One region of the Nocardiopsis sp. CNZ308 genome, then DNA from elsewhere that is predicted to be linked to it. Evidence: predicted binding sites of a transcription regulator. Region 1 holds the regulator's gene; each other region holds the start of a gene.
The links. Region 1 encodes LexA, which represses DNA repair genes until DNA is damaged. Its sites were predicted from a motif close to TCGAACANNTGTTCGA; they were not measured.
Positions count from the first base shown of each region.

Region 1 (5,296 bases):
CCTGGTCGAGTCCCGCCGGTTCAACGTGGCCATCGCCCGCACCATGGAACTGGTCTCGGCCGTCCGCAAGGCCATCGACTCCGGCCCCGGCGCCGCCGACCCGGCGGTCCGCGAGGCCGCCGAGGCCGTGGCCGTCTCCCTGTCCCTGTTCGCGCCCTACGTGGCCGAGGAGGGTTGGGAGAAGCTCGGCCGCAGCGGCAGCGTCGCCGTCGGCAACTGGCCCGAGGTCGACCCGGCCCTGCTGGTGCAGGAGTCCGTGACCTGCGTGGTGCAGGTGCAGAGCAAGGTCCGTGACAAGCTGTCCGTGGCGCCCGACATCGACCCGGCGGAGCTGGAGCGGCTGGCCCTGGCCTCGGAGAAGGCACAGGGCTTCATCGGCGACAAGCAGATCCGCAAGGTGGTCGTGCGCGCGCCCAAGCTGGTGAACATCGTCGTCGGCTGACCGGGCACACGAGGGGCGGCGGCCGCGCGCAGCGGCCGCCGCCCGTGTGCGGTCGGCTCGGTGACCGACAGGGAGGCGGTGGCCGGGTGGGTCCCCTCGCGCGGGTGGCCGTGATCGGCGCGGGCACGGTGGTGCTGTCCGCGGTGGCGATCGGCGGCGGGCTGTGGCTGTCCGGGGACGATCCGGGCGTGCCCGGGGGCGGTGACGCCCACGCCGCGGCGCCCGGGTGCGCGGTGGTCTCGGACGCGCTCGTCACCGGCCTGGTGCCCGGCGCGGTCCTGGAGTCCTCCGAGCGGGGTCCCCTGGCGGACGGCGACAGCACCATGTGCTCGTGGTCCTCCGCCGGTCTGACCGAGGGGCCGCAGGGTGTGCTCCGGCTGGACCTGTCCGCCCGTTTCACCGACACCACGGGGGAGGAACCGGTCACCGGCGCCCAGCGGGCGAGGGAGGCCTACAGCGCCCTGGCGCCGGTGCGCGGCGAGGCCGTGGAACTGCCCACAGGGGAGGGCCGGGTGTGGCGCGGCCAGACTCCGGGTACCGCCGAACTGGCCTTTCCCACCGACAACCTGCTGGTGCGGGTGTCCTACGCCGGGACCTCCGGCACCGAGCCGGTCGACTTCGGCGAGGCCCGGGACCTGGCAGTGGAGTTCGCCGTGCAGCTCGGAGAGGCCCTGTGAGCGACCAGCACCCCGACCCGAGGGATCCCGAGCAGCCCCAGGAAACCCACCAGCCTCCGCAACCGCAGCAGTCGCACGGCCAGCGTGAATCCGAGCAGCCACAGACGCCGCAAACGCATGAGCAGCCGCAGGGGCAGCAGGGTCCCTTGGAATCACACCCGCCACAGTCGCAAGGGCACCAACAGCCTCCGCCGTCTCAGGCACCACAACCCCACGGGCAACAACAGGCCTACCACCCCCATCCGGCCCCGCAGGGGCAGTATCCGCCGCCCCCGGGATCCCCGTGGCAGCAGCCCCACCTCCAGCAGCCCGCGCCCGAGGTGGTGGCCTCCGTCCAACCGCAGAGCCGGGGCTGCGCCACCGTCGCCGTGGTCGCCGCCGCCCTGGTGCTGGTCGTACTCGCCGCCGGGGCGATCTGGTACGTGGTGGCGCGCGACACCCCGGAGGCGAGCGCCTTCGGGGCGGCGCCCGAGTGCTCCGTCGCCGAGACCGGGACGCTGGACGAACTGGTGCCCGACCACGAGTTGGAGGTCGAGGAACCGGTCGGCGGCCCGCAGGAGGCGTTCGGCTCCGGCTGGCAGTGCCGGTGGGCGACCCCCGGCGGCCCCGGCGCACAGGTTCCTGCCACCGCGACGCTGGTGGCCGTGGCAGCCCCCGACCCGGGCGGCGTCACGACGGCCGCCGACAACCTGCGCACCACCACCTCCCAGTACGACGCGCAGGAGCTGGAAGGCGTCGGCGAGGAGGCGGTCGCCTGGGTCCAGGAGGACCCGTACACGGTCGCCTGCGTCGGCGCCCGGGTGTCCAACCTGTACCTGGAGACCTGTTACAGCCTGGCGGCCAGCTACGACGCGCAGAACCCGGGCGACCGGGAGCGCACGGTCGCGGGCGCCGGGGAGTTCGCGCTGTCCGTGACCGAGGCGCTGCCGGACTCCATCCCCGAGTGAGGTCCCGGCGCGGCTACCAGGCCGCGCCCAGGAACTCCTCCAGGGCGGGCGCGACCTCCTCGGCGAAGGGGCGCTGTTCGTCCAGGACCGTGGCCCCGGGCTCGTCCCGGTAGCGGCGGAAGATGTGGTCGGTGTCGGGGACGTCCACCCGTCGCGCGCCGTCCAGACCGGTCATCAGCCGGTCCACGTCCTGCCGGGAGACCTGCGCGTCCTGCTCCCCCCACAGCACCAGCACCGGGGTGCCCCCGGGCAGGTCCTCCGCCAGGTCGACGGGGTCGAAGGCGTCCATGTAGGCCAGGAAGTCCTCGTTGACCGGGGTGTAGACACCGAACACGCCCCCGCTGGGCATCTCCACGTCGCCGAGCGAACGCCCGGACCTGATCGCGGCCCGTCCGGCGCGGGCGTCGGAGAGCAGCTGGACCACCTGCCCCTCCTCGATCTGGCCCGAGGCCTCGACGGTACGCATCTGCTCGGTGAGCTGGCGGTCGATCAGGTCGAGGTAGCGCGTACCGGGAGGCGCGGCGAGTACGAGTGCGGGGGAGGGGTGCTCCGCACCGATGAGCTCGTGGGCGCGCAGCGCGTACAGGGCGCCCTCGCTGTGCCCGACGACGACCACCCGCCCGGGGTCCACCTCGGGCTGGGCGACGAGTTCCTCGTAGGCGGCCGCGACCTGCTCGTCGAAGACCACGGGGTCCACGGGTGTGATTTCTCCGGGACCCGGCGTCTCGAAGTCCGGACCGCTGCCGTACTTGTCGTAGCGCAGCGAGGCCACCCCGACCCCGGCGAGCACCCGGGACAGGTTCTGGTTGGTGTCGGCGTTGGGGCGCACGGAGCTGTTGCCGTCGCGGTCGGTGGGACCGCTGCCGGAGATGATGAGCGCGCCCGGAACGGTGCCGGAGACGTCCTGGGGCATCCGGAAGGTGCCGGACACCTCGTGCCCGCCGCCCTCGAAGGCCACCTCGCGCTCGACGCCGCCGGCCCCCGGCGCCTCGGCGGCCCGGTCGTCGGCGGGGGCGCAGGAGGCGGTCAACAGGACGGCGCTCGCCGCACCGAGCAGTGCGGTGCGCCAGCGGGCGGCGGGGGAGGAGGCACGTGTGAACACCTTCTCAGCCTAGCGGCCCGCGCCCGTCGGCCCCGCGCCGTCCACAGGGGGAAGCGCCCCCGATCCCTCCGAGGGGAGAGGGACCGGAGACGCGGGTACGCGGGCGCTTCAGACGCGGCGCATGACCGCGACCACCTTGCCGAGGATGGTGGCGTCGTCGCCGTTGATCGGCTCGTAGGCCTCGTTGCGCGGCATCAGCCACACGTGGCCGCCCTCCTCGCGGCGCAGTACCTTGACTGTCGCCTCCTCGTCGAGCAGCGCCGCAACGATGTCGCCGTTGTTGGCGTCCTGCTGCTGGCGCACCACCACCATGTCACCGTCGGTGATGGCGGCGTCGGTCATCGAGTCGCCGACCACGGTGAGCATGAACAGGCGCCCCTCACCCACCAGCTGGCGCGGCAGGGCGAGCACGTCCTCCACCGACTCCTCGGCCAGGATCGGACCACCGGCGGCGATCCGGCCGACCAGCGGCACGGCGGCGGCGCGCGAGAGGTCGATGTCCTCGGGCACCAGGGTCCGCCCCGATGCGCGCCCGGGCGTGCGCAGCTCCACCGCGCGCGGCCGGTTCTGGTCGCGGTGCAGGTAACCCTTGCGCTGGAGGACCTTGAGCTGGTGCGCCACGCTGGACGGGCTGGACAGGCCGACCGCTTCCCCGATTTCCCTTATCGACGGGGGGAAACCCCGCTCCCGGACATAGCGCTGGATGCAGTTCAGCACGCTCTGCTGGCGCGCGGTGAGTTTGGGGGCTTCGGGCGTGGACCCGCCCGTGTTCTCCGCTGGTGCGAGAACGGTGGCGGTGTCTGCGGTTCCGGGATTCTCCTCCGGCACGGCCGGGCCTCCTCGGCATTCGGTTCGGTCAGGGCCTGCTTGTGTGACTGGCCACCCCCGGTCCGCGACCGTGCCGACCTGGGGGTCCACGTGATGGCGAAACCGGTGTGAAATCAAGGTCAACTTTAGTCGTTGCACACGGTGATATCAAACAAGCGTTCGAGGCTGGGGACAATTGCCGTCGCGCGTATTCGCGGACAATTTCCGGCCTGCACTTACGTGTGTACACGCGTTCACGCGCTGTTGTCCCCGGAATGCGCGAACGCGTGTCCGTGACAGCGGTTCCGGCCAGGCACGGGGGTCTTATCCCGGGGCGTGGGCTCGACCGAAATCCCCGCGGCGCCGGGCTTCCGACGCCCGCCACCGGGGCGCGGGGGCTCCGGTCGGCGACGCTATCCTTGAGCGCGGTGCCGGGCCGCCCCCCGCAGCGATCCGCCCGCGCCGACCTCCCCGCCCCACCCCGTCGCCGCGGACCGCGATGCCGCGCGGCCCTTCGGCCGTGTCCGTGACACGCCCGTGCCAGGGTTGCGGCGGGTCGGGAAGAAGTCTAGGTTCGACCACAACATCTGGTGTGGCGACAGGGGCAATTGCCCAGAAGTTGTGGTTTAGTGGTACCTAGGCGTTGTCGTTCGGTGAGAGAAGCAGGTGAACCAGGGTGCACTGTCCGTTCTGCCGCCATCCGGACACCCGGGTGATCGACAGCAGGTCCACCGACGACGGCGCGGCCATCCGACGCCGCCGGTCCTGCCCTGTCTGCGAGCGCAGGTTCACCACCCAGGAGACCGTCCTGCTGATGGTGGCCAAGCGCTCGGGGGTCACCGAGCCCTTCAGCAGGACCAAGATCATCGCCGGGGTGCGCCGGGCCTGCCAGGGCCGCCCCGTCTCCGAGGACGCCCTGGCCAAACTCGGCCAGCAGGTCGAGGAGGAGATCCGCGGCCGCGGCCTGGCCGAGGTGCCGGCCCACGAGATCGGCCTGGCCATCCTGGGGCCGATGCGCGACTTGGACGAGGTCGCCTACCTGCACTTCGCCAGCGTCTACCGAGGCTTCGAGAGCCTCTCCGACTTCGAGGCCGAGATCGCCAGCCTGCGCCAGGACCGCGAGGCCGAGACCGACGGGGGCGCCGGGGCCGGCGGCCGGAGCGGCGCCGCCACGGGCTAGCGCCCCTCGCGGCCGCACCCCGACCGCGTACGGGACCACACCACCCCCGGGACAAGGACGCCGGGCACGGTCGGTGACCGTGCCCACGAGTGAGGGGAGACCCGGCGATGACGGAGACCGCCAGCGGTCCGGCCGGACGCA
Region 1 is NZ_SHKJ01000001.1:651,115-656,410, reverse strand. It holds gene leuS (leucine--tRNA ligase) at 1-442, shown strand, start outside; gene EV372_RS02820 (hypothetical protein) at 529-1,119, shown strand; gene EV372_RS02815 (hypothetical protein) at 1,440-2,066, shown strand; gene EV372_RS02810 (alpha/beta hydrolase family protein) at 2,080-3,168, opposite strand; gene lexA (transcriptional repressor LexA) at 3,277-3,996, opposite strand; gene nrdR (transcriptional regulator NrdR) at 4,652-5,155, shown strand; gene EV372_RS02795 (vitamin B12-dependent ribonucleotide reductase) at 5,263-5,296, shown strand, end outside.

Region 2 (5,296 bases), 3.4 Mb from region 1:
CGCTGTACGTGGCCTCGGACTGGCCGGGCTGGTGGAACCTGTACCAGGCGGGGATGACCGGGCAGGCGTTGGCGCTGTACCCGGCCGAGGAGGAGTTCCACGCCTCCCCCGGCCGTCTGGGCAACCGGTCGTTCTGCGTGCTGGACTCGGGCCGGGTGGTGGCGCTGCACGGGCACGCCGACCTGACCCCGAGCGTGTACGACCCCGACACCCTGGACCTGACGCCGGTGGCGACCGGCCTGACCACGTGGTCGATGCTGGACACCGACGGACGCACCGTGGTGGCGGTGGCCTCCTCGCCGACCGAGCCGCCGTGCCTGGTGCGGCTGGACCCGGTCTCGGGTGGCGTGGAGGTGCTGCGCCGGGCCGCCGGGGAGCTGCCGGACACCGCCTACCTGCCCGTCCCCCGCCAGGAGACGCTGCCGGGCCGCTACGGTGCGCCGGTGCACGCGAACGTGTACCCGCCGACCCACCCGGACGCGTCCGCGGACGGCCCCGCGCCGTACGTGGTGTGGGCGCACGGCGGCCCGGTGTCGGTCAGCACGCTGGAGTTCGACCTGGCCAAGGCCTACTTCACCAGCCGGGGAATCGGTGTGGTGGACGTCAACTACGGCGGCTCCACGGGGTACGGGCGCCCGTACCGCAAGCGCCTGCACAAGGAGTGGGGCGTGGTGGACGTGGAGGACTGCGTGGCCGCGGCCCGGGCCCTGGTGGAACAGGGGGTGGCCGATCCCCGCAGGTTGGCCATCCGCGGTCCGAGCGCGGGCGGGTACACGGCGCTGATGGCGCTGACCGGGGACACGTTCGCGTGCGGGGTGTCCCTCTTCGGGGTCACCGACCTGCTGGGGTTCAGCGAGACCACGCACGACTTCGAGTCGCGGTTCCTGGACTCCCTGGTGGGGACGCTGCCGGGGTTCGTGGAGCGGTACCGGGAGCGCTCCCCGGTCAACCGCGCCGGGGAGATCGACGTGCCGGTGCTGCTGGTGCAGGGCCTGGAGGACAGGGTCGTGACCCCGGACCAGGCCACGGCGATGGCGACGGCGCTGGGGCGGCGCGGGGCGCCGTACGCGCTGGTGGAGTTCGAGGGCGAGGGACACGGGTTCACCGGGCAGGAGGCGCGGATCCGCTCCCTGGAGACGGAGCTGGCCTTCTACGCGCGGGTGTTCGGGTTCGAGGCCGACGTGGCGCCGCTGGAGCTGGTGACCGCTCCGCCGGAGACCGGGACCGCCGGGGACGGCGCGGAACCGGCCGCGGAGGGCTCCCGGGCGCCCGGCGCGGAGGTCGCAGGGGAGTCCGGTGACGCCCCGAGCGCGGAGGACAGCGCCGACGCGCTCGCGCGGGACCCCGGGCAGGACGGGCAGGACGGCGGATCCCCGAGGCCCGCGGAGGCCACCACCGGCCCGACGGCCGTCAGCGACTGACCCTCCGGAAACGGAGCGGGCGGGGCGGGCGGTCCCAGCGCAGGACGCCACCGGCCCGACCGCTGTCGGCGGCGACGGCTCAGAAGTCGGGGTCGGGGGCGTGGAGTTCGGCCTCCACGCCCTCGCGTTCGAGTTCCTCGCGGACCACCCGGTAGGACAGGCCCGCGGAGTAGCCCTTGCGGGCCAGGAAGCCCAGGGCGCGGCGGATCCGCGTCTCCTCGTCCCTGCCCCGGGTGGCGGCCAGGCGGCGGCGCGCCAGGTCGCGGGCGGCCTCCTCCTCGTCCTGGTCGCTGAGTTCGCCGACGGCCTCCCGGACGGTGTCCTCCTCCACGCCGCGGGTGCGCAGCTCCTGGGCCAGGGCGCGGCGGGAGAGCCGTCTGCCGTGGTGGCGGGAGGACACCCAGGCCTGGGAGAAGGCGGCGTCGTCGATCAGCCCGGCCTCGCCGAACGTGTCCAGGACCGAGGTGACGACCTCCTCCTCGTACTCCCGGCGGTGCAGCGCCCGCTCCAGCTGGGCGCGGGTGCGCGGGGAGTGGGTGAGCATCCGCAGGACCAGGGCGCGGGCCTCGGCCTCGGGGTCCTTCCCGGGCGGGGCCGCCCCGCCCGGGGAGGGGCCGTCGTCCTCGGGGTGGCGCCGGTCCGGGGACCGGCTCCCCTCACGCATCAGCCGCGGGCGCCTTGGGGGTCCTGGCCGCGGCGCGCTTGGCGGGTGCCTTGGCCGCGGCGGCCGGGTCCGCAGCCGCCTCCGCGGCGGCCTTGGCCGGTTCGGCGGCCGGGCCGGAGGCGCTGTCGTCGCCCTTGACGGGCACGCCCAGCTTCTCCTTGATCTTCTTCTCGACCTCGTTGGCCATGTCGGCGTTCTCGCGCAGGAAGTTGCGCGCGTTCTCCTTGCCCTGGCCCAGCTGGGTGCCCTCGTAGGTGTACCAGGCGCCCGACTTGCGGACGATGCCGTGCTCCACGCCCAGGTCGATGAGGCTGCCCTCGCGCGAGACGCCCACCCCGTAGAGGATGTCGAACTCGGCCTGCTTGAAGGGCGGCGCGACCTTGTTCTTGACGACCTTGACGCGGGTGCGGTTGCCGACCGCGTCGGTGCCGTCCTTGAGCGTCTCGATGCGGCGCACGTCCAGGCGCACTGAGGCGTAGAACTTGAGCGCCTTGCCGCCGGTCGTCGTCTCGGGCGAGCCGAACATGACGCCGACCTTCTCGCGCAGCTGGTTGATGAAGATCGCGGTGGTGTTGGTCTGGTGGAGCGCACCGGCGATCTTGCGCAGCGCCTGGGACATCAGGCGGGCCTGGAGTCCGACGTGGCTGTCGCCCATCTCGCCCTCGATCTCGGCGCGGGGCACCAGGGCCGCCACGGAGTCGATGACGATGATGGAGACCGCGCCGGAGCGGATGAGCATGTCGACGATCTCCAGCGCCTGCTCGCCGGTGTCCGGCTGCGAGAGCAGCAGGTCGTCGGTGTTGACGCCGATCTTCTTGGCGTACTCGGGGTCGAGCGCGTGCTCGGCGTCGACGAAGGCCGCGATGCCGCCCATCCGCTGGGCGCTGGCCACCGCGTGCAGGGCGACGGTGGTCTTACCGCTGGACTCGGGGCCGTAGATCTCCACGACGCGGCCCCGGGGCAGGCCTCCGATGCCGAGCGCCACGTCGAGCGCGATCGCCCCGGTGGGGATCGACTCCACCGGCGGGCGGTCGTCGTCGCCCAGGCGCATGATGGAGCCCTTGCCGAACTGCCGCTCGATCTGGGCGAGCGCTGTTTCGAGAGCCTTGTCTCGGTCTCCAGATGCCACGGGATACCCCTGTTGTTGGGTGGATGCCTTTTTCTTCATGGTGAGCACGACGCTACGCGGTCGCTACGACAATCGCGACGTCCCACGTCCGCCTGTGGATAACCCACCCTACCCGAACCTGTGTTCGATGTGGCGTACGAAACGGATGCGGCCTCGCGGGAGGTCCGCCGCCGGATCAGCGTCTGGAGGCGGGCAGGTCGAAGGCGTCGCACACGGCGCGCCACACCTCCTTGGGCGCCGCCCCGTCGGCGAGGGCCTGCTCGACCGTGCGGGACCCGAGCCCCTCCAGGACGTGGTCGCGGGCCACGCTCTGCGCGTAGGCCTCGCCGAACTGCTCGTGCATGTTGTGCCAGAAAACCGTGAGTCTCATCGGGCCCAGTATCGGTGATGGCGGCGTCCGCCGCGCCCCCTCCCCTTTGTCGCCGCCCGCGGGCACACTGGCGGCATGAGCCGTGAGCCCAGCCCCCTCGAACGCTTCGGACCCGCCACCAGGGCCTGGTTCGACCGGGCCTTCCCCGCGGGCCCCACCCCCGCCCAGACCGGCGCCTGGGAGTCGGTCCAGCGCGGGAGGAACACCCTGGTGGTGGCCCCGACCGGCTCGGGCAAGACCCTGTCGGCCTTCCTGTGGTCGCTGGACCGGCTGTCCTCGGCCCCCGTCCCCGAGGACCGCGCCCGCCGCTGCCGGGTGCTGTACGTGTCCCCGCTCAAGGCCCTCGCGGCGGACGTGGAGCGCAACCTGCGCGTCCCCCTGGCCGGGATCGCGGCCGCCGCCGAGGCCGGGGGGCACGCGCTGTCCCCGGTCACCGTGGGGGTGCGCACCGGCGACACCCCCGCCGCCGAGCGGCGCAGGCTCGCCACCCGGCCGCCGGACGTGCTCATCACCACGCCCGAGTCGCTGTTCCTCGTGCTCACCTCGCGGGCCAGGGAGGGGCTGGCCGGGGTGGAGACGGTCATCGTCGACGAGGTGCACGCGCTCGCGGGGAGCAAGCGCGGCGCGCACCTGGCGCTGAGCCTGGAGCGGTTGGACGCCCTGCTGGACCGCCCGGCGCAGCGGATCGGCCTGTCGGCGACCGTGCGCCCGCCCGACCTGGTGGCGCGGTTCCTGGGCGGCGCGGACGTCGTGGCCCCGCCCGGCTCCCCCGGCATGGACCTGCGCGTGGTGGTGCCCGTCCCCGACATGGAGGAGCCCGGCGTCCCGGAGCCGACCGGCCCCTCCGGCGGCGCGGAGGGCGACGGGGACGCCCGGGGCGCGGGCGGCGGGTCCCTGTGGCCGCACGTGGAGCGGCGGGTCCTGGTCCTGGTGGAGGCCCACCGCTCCACCATCGTGTTCACCAACGGACGCCGCACCGCGGAGAAGCTGTGCGCCCGCGTCAACGACCTGTACGCCGAGCGGCACGGCAGGCGTCTGCCGCCGGAGGAGGTGCCCGCCCAGGTCATCGCCCAGTCCGGGCACAGCCGCGGCGGCCCGCCGGTGGTCGCCCGCGCCCACCACGGCTCGATGTCCAAGGCCGAGCGGACCCTGATCGAGGACGAGCTGAAGCAGGGGAGGCTGCGCTGCGTGGTGGCCACCTCCAGCCTGGAGCTGGGTGTGGACATGGGCGCGGTCGACCTGGTGGTGCAGGTGGCCTCGCCGCCGTCGGTGGCCAGCGGCCTGCAACGGGTCGGCCGGGCGGGGCACCAGGTGGGCGAGACCTCGCGCGGGGTGTTCCTCCCCCGCTTCCGGGGCGACCTGCTGGCGACGGCCGTGGTGGTCGGGCAGATGCGCGCGGGCGCCATCGAGCGCCTGGAGATGCCGCGCAACCCCCTGGACGTGCTGTCCCAGCAGGTCGTGGCGATGGCCGCCATGGACGACTGGCCGGTGTCCGAACTGGCCGCCCTGGTCCGGCGGGCCGCGCCCTTCGCCGACCTGGCCGACACGGTGCTGGAGTCGGTCCTGGACATGCTCTCCGGCCGCTACCCCTCGGACGAGTTCGCCGAGCTGCGCCCCCGCCTGGTGTGGGACCGGGAGGCGGACGTGCTCCGGGCGCGCCCTGGCGCGCAGCGGCTGGCGGTGGTCAGCGGCGGCACCATCCCCGACCGGGG
Region 2 is NZ_SHKJ01000001.1:4,064,049-4,069,344, reverse strand. It holds gene EV372_RS17600 (prolyl oligopeptidase family serine peptidase) at 1-1,421, shown strand, start outside; gene recX (recombination regulator RecX) at 1,501-2,085, opposite strand; gene recA (recombinase RecA) at 2,078-3,214, opposite strand; gene EV372_RS17585 (DUF3046 domain-containing protein) at 3,390-3,584, opposite strand; gene EV372_RS17580 (ATP-dependent helicase) at 3,660-5,296, shown strand, end outside.
Region 2: the regulator LexA is predicted to act here: its motif matches at 3,327-3,342, upstream of recA (recombinase RecA).

Region 3 (5,296 bases), 360 kb from region 1:
ATCGGTACCAGCAGTGGAGGGGTGGGCCGCCACGTGCGCTCGCTGGGCGCGGGCCTGGCCGCGCGCGGCCACCGGGTGGCGGTGCTGGGCCCGGCCTCCGCCGAGCGCGAGTTCGGCTTCACCTCGGAGGGCATGCGCTTCTCCCCGGTCGGCATCGGAGCGGCGCCCTCCGCGGGTGATCCCGGCGCGGTGCTGCGCCTGCGCGCCCTGACCCGGGGCGCGGACGTGGTCCACGCGCACGGGCTGCGGGCCGGGGCCCTGTGCGCGCTGGCCGGCGCCTCTCCGCTGGTGGTGACCGCGCACAACGCGCCGCCGCTGGTGCGGGGGGCCCTGTCGGCGGCCTACCCGGTGCTGGAGCGGATCGTGGCGCACCGCGCGGACGTGGTGCTGGGGGTGTCGGGCGACCTGGTGCGCAGGCTGCGCTCGGTCGGGGCGCGCGACGCGCGGCTGGCGGTGGTGGCCGCTCCCGAGACCGGCGCTCCGGTGAACGGGCGCGAGGCCACCCGGGCCGACCTGGCGGTGCTGCCGGAGCGGCCGCTGCTGCTGACCGTCGCCCGCCTGGCCGAGCAGAAGGGGTTGGACATGCTCCTGGCGGCGGCGCCGGCCATCGCCGACCGCCGCCCCGAACCGGTGGTGGCGATCGCCGGGGACGGGCCCCTGTGGGGGCAGCTGCACGACACGGCCGCGGAGATGCGCGCGGACGTGCGCATGCTGGGGCACCGCGCGGACGTGGCCGACCTGCTGGCGGCGGCGGACGTGTTCTGCCTGACCAGTCAGTGGGAGGGGCCCTCGCTGGTGATCATGGAGGCGCTGCGCGCGGGGCTGCCGGTGGTCTCCACGCGGGTCGGCGGCATCCCGGACCTGTACTCGGGGACGGTGCTGATGGTGCCGCCGGGGGATCCCGCGGCCTTCGCCGCCGCCGTGGGCCGGGTGCTGGACGACCCGGCGCTGGCCGAGGACCTGCGGGCGCGCTCGCGCGAGGCGGCCAAGGCGCTGCCGAGCGAGGAGGACGCGGTGGAGGCCGCCGCGTGCGTGTACAAGGCGGTGCTGCGGAGGTGAGGCGGGACGCGCGGGGGCCCGGGGGCGGGATGGCCCCGGGGTCGGGTGGACCTGTCCCCGGGGTGCGGTCGATGCTACCTCCACCGGGACTTCACCTCGCGGGGGTGGAGATGTCATCCTGGACTACGGTCCGGTGTGTGCCGCCCACGGTGCGGTACCGGTATCCTGGCCTGACACGTGAGGGGAGTATCCCTGTCGCGGCGGTGTCGTCATCACGGCGGACAATGTCGTCCTCCCGGTGCCGCCGGTTCGCAGCGCTCCGCTGCGAGCGGGAGAGACCTCCGGTGGTTCGACGTGCGTGCACACCGCTCGCGCGCACTGACCGGAGGAGAGACCGTCCGTGAACGTTCCCTTGTGGTTGTGGGCTGCCACCATCGGCGCCATGGTCGCCATCCTGGTGATCGACCTCATCATCGTCGACCATCCCTGGAGCAAGACGAAGGGCCCCCAGGAGTTCGGCATGAAGCAGGCCGCCTGGTGGGCGGCCTTCTACATCGGCATCGCCATCATCTTCGGCTTCGGTGTCTGGTACTTCGGCGGAGGCGCCGCGGGCGCCGAGTACTTCGCCGGGTTCGTCACCGAGAAGAGCCTGAGCATCGACAACCTCTTCGTGTTCTACCTTCTGATGGGCTCCTTCGCGGTGCCCAGGAAGTACCAGCACGAGGTCCTGCTCGTCGGCATCGTCATCGCGCTGGTCATGCGCGGTATCTTCATCGTCCTGGGCGCCCAGGTCATCAACGCCTGGAGCGAGGTCTTCTACCTCTTCGGCGCCTTCCTGATCTACACCGGTTACAAGATCGTCCGCGACCACATGAAGGGCGACGAGGAGGAGAAGGACTTCACCCAGACCCCGGTGGTCCGCCTCCTCAAGCGCTTCTGGCCGGTGACCGACGACTACCACGGCGCCAAGCTCACCGTGAAGCTCGACGGCCGCCGCCACATCACGCCGATGCTGATGGTCATCGTCGCGATCGGCATGATCGACCTGGTCTTCGCCGTCGACTCCATCCCGGCGATCTTCGGTCTGACCCAGGACGCCTACATCGTCTTCACCGCCAACGCCTTCGCCCTGCTGGGCCTGCGCCAGCTGTACTTCCTGCTGGCCGGTCTGATGGACCGCCTGGCCTACATCAGCTGGGGCCTGTCGGCGATCATGGTCTTCATCGGCGTCAAGATGATCCTGCACGCCCTGCACGAGAACGGCGTGCACGTGCCCGAGGTCGGCATCGGCCTGTCGCTGACCGTCATCCTGGGCATCATGACCATCACCATCGTCGGCAGCCTGGTCAAGTCCCGCGCCGACGAGCGCAAGAACCCCGAGCTCAAGACCGAGCGCGACCCCTCCGTCGACTCCCCGGCGGACCGCTCCTGAGCGGACGGCGGGCCCGCGGGCGCGTCGAGGACATTCCGGGAAACGGCCGGATTCGAACAGCCGTTCGTCTATAGTGGTGGCACCCTGAGCGCTCCGGCGCCGGGGTGCCGCCTTGTTTCGCGAGGTGGAAGAAACCGTCGTCGGCGGTCGTTAGGCTGGACGGGCGGGAGAGGCGAGCGTCCTCCCCCCTCTCCTCAGCGGCCCGCCTCCGGGGCCCGGGCGGTCTCCGGGAGGCCCCGACCGCCGCACGCGAAGTTCCACACGGGTCAGCCGACGTCACGCGACGGGGTCCGCGTCCTGTGCGCCAGAGCCGAAGGATGTCTCACTCGATGGTCGAACAACTGGTAGTCCGGGGAGCCCGGGAGCACAACCTCAAGGACGTCTCGCTGGACCTGCCGCGCGACTCCATGATCGTGTTCACCGGCCTGTCCGGTTCGGGCAAGTCGTCGCTGGCCTTCGACACGATCTTCGCCGAGGGCCAGCGGCGCTACGTGGAGTCGCTGTCGGCCTACGCCCGCCAGTTCCTGGGGCAGATGGACAAGCCGGACGTGGACTTCATCGAGGGCCTGTCCCCGGCGGTGTCCATCGACCAGAAGTCCACCAGCCGCAACCCCCGCTCCACCGTCGGCACCATCACCGAGGTCTACGACTACCTGCGGCTGCTGTGGGCGCGCATCGGCGTCCCGCACTGTCCCGAGTGCCGCCGCGAGATCGCCCGCCAGACCCCGCAGCAGATCGTGGACCGCGTCCTGGAGATGGAGGAGGGCACCCGCTTCCAGGTGCTCGCCCCCGTCGTGCGCGGACGCAAGGGCGAGTACGTCGAGCTGTTCAAGGACCTGCAGTCCAAGGGCTACACCCGCGCGGTGGTGGACGGGCAGGCCGTGCGCCTGGACGAGGCGCCCAAGCTGGGCCGCTACGACAAGCACGACATCGCCGTGGTCGTGGACCGCCTCAGCGTCAAGCCCTCCTCCCGCGGGCGCCTGACCGACTCGGTGGAGACGGCGCTCAAGCTGGCCGGGGGCACCATCATCCTGGACTTCGTGGACGTGGAGGCCGGGGACCCCGACCGCGAGAAGGTCTTCTCCGAGCACCTGTACTGCCCCTACGACGACCTGTCCTTCGAACAGCTCGAACCGCGCTCCTTCTCCTTCAACGCCCCCTACGGCGCCTGCGCCGAGTGCTCGGGCCTGGGCACCCGCATGGAGGTCGACCCCGAACTCCTGGTCCCCGACCCCGAGAGGACGCTGGCCGAGGGCGCCATCGGCCCCTGGTCGGGCGGGCCCAACAGCGGCTACTGGGAGCGCATCCTCAAGGCGGTGGGCGAGGCGATCGGCTTCGACCTGGACACCCCCTGGGAGCGGCTGCCGCGCCGCGCCCGCAAGGCCCTGCTGGAGGGGCACGACACCCAGGTCCACGTCAGCTACCGCAACAGGTACGGGCGCAACCGCTCCTACTACACCGAGTTCGAGGGCGTCATCCCCTGGGTCAAGCGCCGCCACTCCGAGACCGAGAGCGACTACGGCCGCGAACGGCTGGAGGGGTACATGCGCACCGTGCCCTGCCCGACCTGCGAGGGCACGCGCCTCAAGCCGGTCGTGCTCGCGGTGACCGTGGGCGGCAAGTCCATCGCCGAGGTCGCCCAGATGCCGCTCAGCGACAGCGCGGCCTTCCTGGCCGCGCTCACGCTCTCCGAGCGCGACGCGGTCATCGCCGCCCAGGTGCTCAAGGAGATCAACGCCCGGCTCGGCTTCCTGCTCGACGTCGGCCTGGACTACCTGAGCCTGGCGCGCTCCTCGGGCTCGCTCTCGGGCGGGGAGGCCCAGCGCATCCGTCTGGCCACCCAGATCGGCTCCGGTCTGGTGGGTGTGCTGTACGTGCTGGACGAGCCCTCCATCGGCCTGCACCAGCGCGACAACGCGCGCCTGCTGGAGACCCTCCAGCGCCTGCGCGACATCGGCAACACGCTCATCGTCGTCGAGCACGACGAGGACACCATCCGAGCCGCCGACTGGGTCGTGGACATCGGCCCCGGCGCGGGTGAGCACGGCGGCCACGTCGTGGTCTCGGGGATCGTGGACGAGCTGCTCACCTCCGAGGACTCCCTCACCGGCGAGTACCTGTCCGGCAAGCGCGGCATCGAGGTGCCCGTGGAGCGCCGCCCCCTCACCCGGGGCCACGAGCTGGTGGTCCGGGGAGCGCGCGAGAACAACCTCCACGGGGTCGACGTCGCCTTCCCGCTCGGCGTGTTCACCGCCGTCACCGGCGTGTCCGGCTCGGGCAAGTCCACCCTGGTCAACGAGATCCTCTACAAGGCGCTGGCCAAGGAGCTCAACGGGGCGCGCGACGTGCCCGGCCGCCACCTGCGGGTCAACGGCACGAACAAGGTGGACAAGGTCGTGCACGTGGACCAGAGCCCCATCGGGCGGACCCCGCGCTCCAACCCGGCCACCTACTCGGGGGTCTTCGACCACATCCGCAAGCTGTTCGCGCAGACCACCGACGCCAAGACGCGCGGTTACCAGCCGGGCCGGTTCTCCTTCAACGTCAAGGGCGGCCGCTGCGAGGCCTGCTCCGGAGACGGCACGCTCAAGATCGAGATGCAGTTCCTGCCCGACGTCTACGTGCCCTGCGAGGTGTGCCACGGCGCCCGGTACAACCGGGAGACCCTCCAGGTCCGCTACAAGGGCAAGAACATCTCCGAGGTCCTCAACATGCCGATCTCGGAGGCCCTGGAGTTCTTCGAGCCGATCAACGCCATCCGCCGCCACCTCCAGACCCTGGCCGACGTCGGCCTGGGCTACGTGCGGCTGGGCCAGCCCGCCACGACGCTGTCGGGCGGTGAGGCGCAGCGGGTCAAGCTCGCCG
Region 3 is NZ_SHKJ01000001.1:289,707-295,002, reverse strand. It holds gene EV372_RS01245 (glycosyltransferase family 4 protein) at 1-1,059, shown strand, start outside; gene EV372_RS01240 (TerC family protein) at 1,400-2,431, shown strand; gene uvrA (excinuclease ABC subunit UvrA) at 2,761-5,296, shown strand, end outside.
Region 3: the regulator LexA is predicted to act here: its motif matches at 2,484-2,499, upstream of uvrA (excinuclease ABC subunit UvrA).